3 regions of the Vibrio sp. QJM3NY_27 genome follow, and region 2 is predicted to be linked to each of the others. Evidence: riboswitches for the same ligand, from Rfam matches in the RefSeq annotation. Region 2 holds a riboswitch; each other region holds the start of a gene.
What was found. Region 2 has a riboswitch for thiamine pyrophosphate ahead of thiD (bifunctional hydroxymethylpyrimidine kinase/phosphomethylpyrimidine kinase). Riboswitches for the same ligand answer to the same signal wherever they lie in the genome.

Region 1 (2,201 bases), on a different replicon from region 2:
TGGATACATTCGTTGCTAGAATTGTCTCAGAGGCACAAGCGGGCGACCAAATCTTGGTAATGAGCAATGGTGGCTTTGGTGGTATTCACCAGAAACTGTTGGATGCGTTGGCACTCAAAGGCTAACTGATCCACGATCTTATATTTTGAAGTAATTGAGAACATGACAAAACACGATAAAGCTATAACCCTCGCTTTCACTGGCGCATCAGGTGCGCCTTATGGCCTGCGTTTACTTGAATGCCTTTTGGCGGCGGATTATCAGGTCTATTTACTGATATCGTCGGCTGCGCGAGTGGTGTTGGCGACCGAGCATGAACTTAAGTTACCTGCAGGACCCGATGCAGCGAAACAAGCTTTGGTTAAACACCTTGGGTGTGACCCCGAAAAGCTGGTGGTGTGTGGCAAAGATGATTGGTTCTCACCGGTTGCCTCTGGCTCTGCAGCGCCGAAGCAGATGGTCGTTTGTCCATGTTCAGCGGGAAGCTTGGCTTCAATTGCTCATGGCTTATCGGATAATCTGATTGAGCGTGCTGCAGATGTGGTCATGAAAGAACGAGGCCAACTGTTGTTGGTGGTTCGTGAGACGCCATTCTCGACGCTGCACTTAGAGAACATGCATAAGCTATCGACTATGGGCGTGACGATCATGCCTGCCGCTCCGGGGTTTTATCATCAACCTAAGTCGATTGAAGATCTGGTCGATTTTATGGTGGCGCGCATTTTGGACCATCTTGGCATCGAGCAAGGTTTAGTGCCACGTTGGGGTTACGATCAACGTAATTGATCCAAACTTGATAGCTTATTGTTAAAATTCGAATTACAATTCTGAACACTCATCGGGGAGCGAACCATTCAAATAATGAATGCGAGCTGAGATCAAGCAAGTGCTTGGGACCCGTAAACCTGAACCAGATAATGCTGGCGTAGGAATTGAGTTAGGAACAACTTCTACCGTTCTCCTCCCTCAAACCTGTGCCGCTCAGACCATGGAGAGCGTCCAGTGAAATTTACATTAACAACTCTTGCTGTTACTACAGCCATCTCTTTTTCTGCCTTTGCTGCAGACAATACCCTAACGGTTTATACCTATGACTCTTTTGCTGCGGATTGGGGCCCTCGTCCTGCCGTTGAAAAAGCATTTGAAGAAAAGTGTGGCTGCGATGTGAACTTTGTCGCGCTAGAAGATGGCGTATCTATTCTGAACCGCTTACGTCTTGAAGGTGGTAACAGCAAAGCTGATATCGTGTTAGGCCTAGATAACAATCTGATGGCTGAAGCGAAAGCGACGGGCTTATTGGCTGAGCACAATGTTGATACGTCTTCAGTGACACTTCCTAACGGCTGGGACGACAGCACCTTTGTTCCTTATGATTTTGGTTACTTTGCGTTTATCTATAACAAAGAGAAACTAGCAAACCCACCTAAGAGCTTGAAAGAACTGGTTGAGCAGCGTGACGACCTCAAGGTTATTTACCAAGACCCACGTACATCTACGCCGGGTCAAGGCATGATGCTATGGATGAAGTCAGTATACGGTGATGAAGCGACAGCAGCTTGGAAGAAACTTGCTCAGAAGACGGTTACGGTTACTAAAGGTTGGTCTGAAGCTTACTCTATGTTCTTAAAGGGGGAGTCGGACTTAGTCTTGTCTTACACAACATCTCCTGCTTACCACATCATTGCAGAAAGTGATTCTAAGTATGCAGCTGCAAGCTTTGAAGAAGGTCATTACACTCAAGTGGAAGTGGCTGCGAAAGTTAAAGGCAGCAAAAATGAAAAACTGGCCGATGAGTTTATGGCGTTTATCTTAAGTGATGAATTCCAATCGGCGATGCCAACTGGCAACTGGATGTACCCAGTGACGGGTATCGAGCTACCCAAAGGGTTCGAGCAGTTAACAGTACCGCAGAAAGCTCTGAGTTTTACGCCTGAAGAAATCGCTGCTAAGCGTAAGCCATGGATTCGTGAATGGCAGAGTGCACTTACTTTTTAAAGGATTAGCTTTCTAGCTTAACTTTCTAAAGATGAGTTTCCTAAAGCTCAGCTTTCTAACTTTCTGTATTTAAAGGTTCGTTCGATATTAACTGAGTGAACCACTTACGGTAAAAAATCAATTTATGATAAAGAAAACACCTAAGGTCGGGATCTGGGTTGCGATACTCATTACCGCCTTTGTGGTTTCAGCAGTTGGGGCATTGC
Region 2 (2,201 bases):
GAAAGCGATGACTCAGGCATACATTGTCGATAACCGACAGCCATGGCAGTAACAAATCCTGCTGCGCCATGTAAGCGATGCGGTCCGTTAAAGACAATTCATCAGAGGTTGCCAATGTGCCCTGCCACTCTACCTTGTCGTCCAACAAGCCTGCCAGATAACGTAATACCGTGGTTTTCCCGCAGCCACTTCTACCCAACAATACCGTCCACTTACCTGCGTTTAAGCTAAGCGACAACCCAGACAAGGTCGCGTGCTCACTGTCGTTATAACGTAAGGAGGCATTGCTGAGTTGAACACCAACGGTATTAACGGACATTACCGTGTCCAGCGAAGAAGTGATTTACCGGGCCATGACCTTGGCCAACTTGCAACTCATCAGCGTGAGCAATCGCGCGCGAGATGTATTGTTTGCCTAGGTCGACAGCCTCTGACAGCGTATTGCCTTGCGCTAAGAAAGAAGCAATAGCAGATGAAAGCGTACAGCCTGTGCCGTGGGTGTTTTTAGTCGGGAAACGCTTCGCGCTAATCAATGCAGACGTCGTCGGGAGAATCAGTAGATCGTTACTGTTTTCATCTTTCTCTAAATGACCGCCTTTGAGAAGAACGGCTTTAGCACCTAGTGCGCGTAAATCGTCAATCATGCCCTGCATTTCGGCTTCGCTTTCAGGTACTGGCTTGCCTGTTAATGCTGCGCCTTCAGGCAAATTAGGCGTAATGATGTCTGCCAGCGGAATCAGTTCTTGCTTCAGCGTCGTGATGGCTGAGTTTTCTAGAAGAAGATCGCCACTTGTCGCAACCATTACAGGGTCAATCACTAAGTGTTTAGGTTGGTATTGCTTAATTTTGTCAGCAACGGCTTTGATGATTTGCGAATCAGCCAACATGCCGACTTTTACTGCCACGATATTGAGATCAGTAAACACTGCATCTAACTGACTAGCTACATGGTCGAGTGGAATAGGGAAAATGGCTGACACGCCTTGAGTGTTCTGAGATGTGATAGCGGTAATGACCGAACAAGCAAAACTACCGGTAGCAGACATCGCTTTAATATCAGCTTGGATCCCTGCACCGCCGCCGCTGTCTGAGCCTGCGATCGTCAATACAATCGGAGTGTTCGTTCGAATCGAACCATCAGCAGAGTGCTGTGAAACTGAGGCTTTGGGCGTTAAATCTTTTGAAATAGAACTGTGTGTCATTGTCGCTCCTACTATCTTACAAGACGTAGGAGAACGAACACTGATCGAAGGAGAAGTCGCATTAGGCTCATGAAAGTTTTCATGGGTGCAGACGTAGATCGAGTGCTTATAGTTCCCTACGCCAGTGTTAACTGAATCAGGTTCAACGGGTCTCGATTAACGATCTCAGCAAACACCAAATAAGGTATATGCCCCCCGACTATTGATAGCGATAGTAACAGCACTCTCACAACTGAGATACTGATTTTATTCAATTATAAGAATTACACATGAAAAAATTTCAATTAGGTCCAACAAAACAAATACTTATAACGTTCCTTTAGATGGCTTCGACTGTATCAACAAGCACAACACAATCAGAAACATACCTAGCCAGCCTGTAAAAGGAATCAGCTCACCGACAACGCAGACGGCAAGCACCGCTGCGACTACCGGTTCAAACAAAGTAAGTAGATTGGCACTACTCGCGGTCACGTGGCGTAAACCAAAACTGAACGCGATATAGCCCAAGCATTGTGGGATTAGCGTCAGATAACTGATGACTAATACGTTAATCTGCGAGGAAAACAGGTTCTCACCAGTAAACCAGAGCGTTGGCAGCAACAGCATCGCACCCAGGCCAAAAATACTGCCCATCGCCGCTTGTGACTTAATCCCTTTGTCGATCAGTGCTTTGGTCGCCCAAGAATAAATGGCGTAACACAAGCCTGCGAGCAAACCTAAAGCAATACCTAACAGCTTGAGATCATCACCGGATTCATTCGCCGATGAAGATTCTGAAAACACCAACAACCCAATACCCACGACACCAATCGCAAAGCTAGTGAGCCAACGTCGGTCAATATTACTCTTTTTGCTAATCAGACACTCTAGCAATGCGGAAAAGAAAGGTGCGGTAGCAATCGAAACCACGGTACCAATCGCCACGCCTGATAATTTCATTGAAGAATAGAAAGCTAAAGGATAGACCGCCAAAGCCAAAGCGCTCACTGCCAACAG
Region 3 (2,201 bases), on a different replicon from region 2:
CTTCAATGATCACCTGAACATCATATTCCCAAGCTACTTTAGTCAACTCACCTAGAGTACGTAACTCCGAGAACTGAGCCTCATCATTGGCATCTGCAATAGAACCAGGACGTAGGCCGTCACCCAATGACAGTGCAACATCGTACTTCGCACAGATCTCACAGATCTCTCGGAAGTGGGTATAAAGGAAACTTTCTTGGTGATGAGCAAGACACCATTTCGCGATAATAGAACCACCACGAGAAACAATACCGGTCACACGTTTAGCCGTCATCGGAACGTAGCGAAGCAACAAACCAGCATGGATAGTGAAGTAATCAACACCCTGCTCTGCTTGTTCAATCAAGGTATCACGCATCACTTCCCAGTTAAGGTCTTCGGCTACGCCATTCACTTTTTCAAGCGCTTGATACATAGGAACCGTACCAATCGGCACTGGACTGTTACGCAGAATCCACTCGCGAGTCTCGTGGATATTACGGCCAGTTGAGAGGTCCATTACGGTATCGCCCCCCCAACGAGTTGACCAAACTAGCTTCTCAACTTCTTCTTCAATCGAAGAGCTTACTGAAGAGTTACCGATATTAGCGTTGACCTTCACTAAGAAGTTACGACCAATAATCATCGGTTCTGATTCTGGGTGGTTGATGTTCGACGGGATGATAGCTCGGCCTTCAGCGACTTCTTTACGTACGAACTCAGGGGTGATCTCTTTCGGCAGGTTTGCGCCAAAGTTATGGCCAGGGTGTTGGTGGTTCAGCTGCTCATCAGCGAATTTCTGACGTCCCATGTTCTCACGTATCGCAATGTACTCCATCTCAGGAGTAATAATCCCCTGACGAGCATAGTGCAGCTGAGTAACACATTGATCGCCAGTCGCGCGACGAATTCTAGGTAGGTTGCCGTAGCGAAGGTCGTCTAGGGTTTCATCTTGTAAACGTTCTTTGGTGTAAACAGAGCTTACATCGTCTAACAGTTCCGTATCACCACGCTCTTCAATCCATTGCTCTCGCAACTTAGGAAGACCGCTATACAGGTCTATTTCGTGTGTAGGATCTGTGTAAACACCGGAGGTATCGTAAACTTGAATGGGTGCATTAGGTTCGAATACAGGCTCTTTTTTGCTGCCACCAACTAGGCTATCAGCGAGTGATATTTCTCGTACAGGGACTTGAATGTCCTCTCGAGATCCTTGGATGTAAGCCTTTTTCGAATTTGGGTAAGGTTGTACGGATAAAGAATCAATGAAATTCTTCGCTTCCAGTCTTGCTTGTTTACGACTCGACATAGCATTTTTCCTTGGCTTTTAGCCATTATTTATAGGGATAAAAATGCTTGACGGATTTGATGCTACAAGAGGGATCACAACAAGAAAATACAGTTGTGATCTGGAGATAGATCTCTAGAAGGATTCTAGTTAGATATCTACTCTTGTTCCCTTCGCAGGTATTAGCCTGATCAGGTTCAACGGATCCCGAGTTAACGGTCTCAGCCATATGGCACTCCGACAAGTTCGATCGAGTATATAAAAACGGCTTGGATAAACCAAGCCGAGTTGTTAACAAATCGTAAGAAAGTTTTAAGACTTTATCAAAAGTTGGAAGCCGATCCATGCTGCTGAGATGCTGAGAACCACGTTGAGTAGCACATTGAGTCCCATCTTAAAGAAAGCACCCTGCTGCATAAGAAGCACGTTATCCATCGAAAATGTAGAAAATGTAGTCAATGCTCCAAGGAAACCAAGACCGATGATCTGCCTCCATGGTTCTGTCGCAACCATCTCATTCTCAAACGCTGCGATGAGCAAACCCATAATTAAAGAGCCAATTACGTTAACTGTCAGTGTACCGTAAGGGAAACCACGTCCTAGCATCACCACACATAACTCTGAAATCAAATAACGCGAACAAGCACCAAATGCGCCACCAATGGCAATAAAACCTAAAATAGATAACTGACTCATGAATCCTCCCAAACAATAGTCCCTATATTCTAGCTTTACCGTCGATAAAAGCGAGGGTAGAAACTAAGAATGCATGCGCAAATATTAAACGTTACAGGTGTCACTTAACTTCAATATATCCCATCAATCCTGTTTTCATGTGCTCAATTACATGACAGTGGTACATCCAGCGTCCTGGGTTGTCTGCAACAAATGCAGCTTTAGCTCGGCCATTTTTTCCAAGTAACACTGTATCGGT

Region 1: another riboswitch for thiamine pyrophosphate. It lies ahead of thiB (thiamine ABC transporter substrate binding subunit); the one in region 2 lies ahead of thiD (bifunctional hydroxymethylpyrimidine kinase/phosphomethylpyrimidine kinase).
Region 3: another riboswitch for thiamine pyrophosphate. It lies ahead of thiC (phosphomethylpyrimidine synthase ThiC); the one in region 2 lies ahead of thiD (bifunctional hydroxymethylpyrimidine kinase/phosphomethylpyrimidine kinase).

Annotation. Positions count from the first base shown of each region.
Region 1 is NZ_CM173511.1:3,132,581-3,134,781, reverse strand. It holds gene mpl (UDP-N-acetylmuramate:L-alanyl-gamma-D-glutamyl-meso-diaminopimelate ligase) at 1-125, shown strand, start outside; gene AC3CIA_RS14020 (flavin prenyltransferase UbiX) at 163-786, shown strand; TPP riboswitch at 830-949, shown strand; gene thiB (thiamine ABC transporter substrate binding subunit) at 1,003-1,995, shown strand; gene thiP (thiamine/thiamine pyrophosphate ABC transporter permease ThiP) at 2,120-2,201, shown strand, end outside.
Region 2 is NZ_CM173512.1:1,276,619-1,278,819, reverse strand. It holds gene AC3CIA_RS21330 (ABC transporter ATP-binding protein) at 1-319, opposite strand, end outside; gene thiD (bifunctional hydroxymethylpyrimidine kinase/phosphomethylpyrimidine kinase) at 309-1,202, opposite strand; TPP riboswitch at 1,299-1,410, opposite strand; gene AC3CIA_RS21320 (DMT family transporter) at 1,509-2,201, opposite strand, start outside.
Region 3 is NZ_CM173511.1:3,462,040-3,464,240, forward strand. It holds gene thiC (phosphomethylpyrimidine synthase ThiC) at 1-1,288, opposite strand, end outside; TPP riboswitch at 1,419-1,517, opposite strand; gene crcB (fluoride efflux transporter CrcB) at 1,580-1,963, opposite strand; gene AC3CIA_RS15605 (multicopper oxidase family protein) at 2,064-2,201, opposite strand, start outside.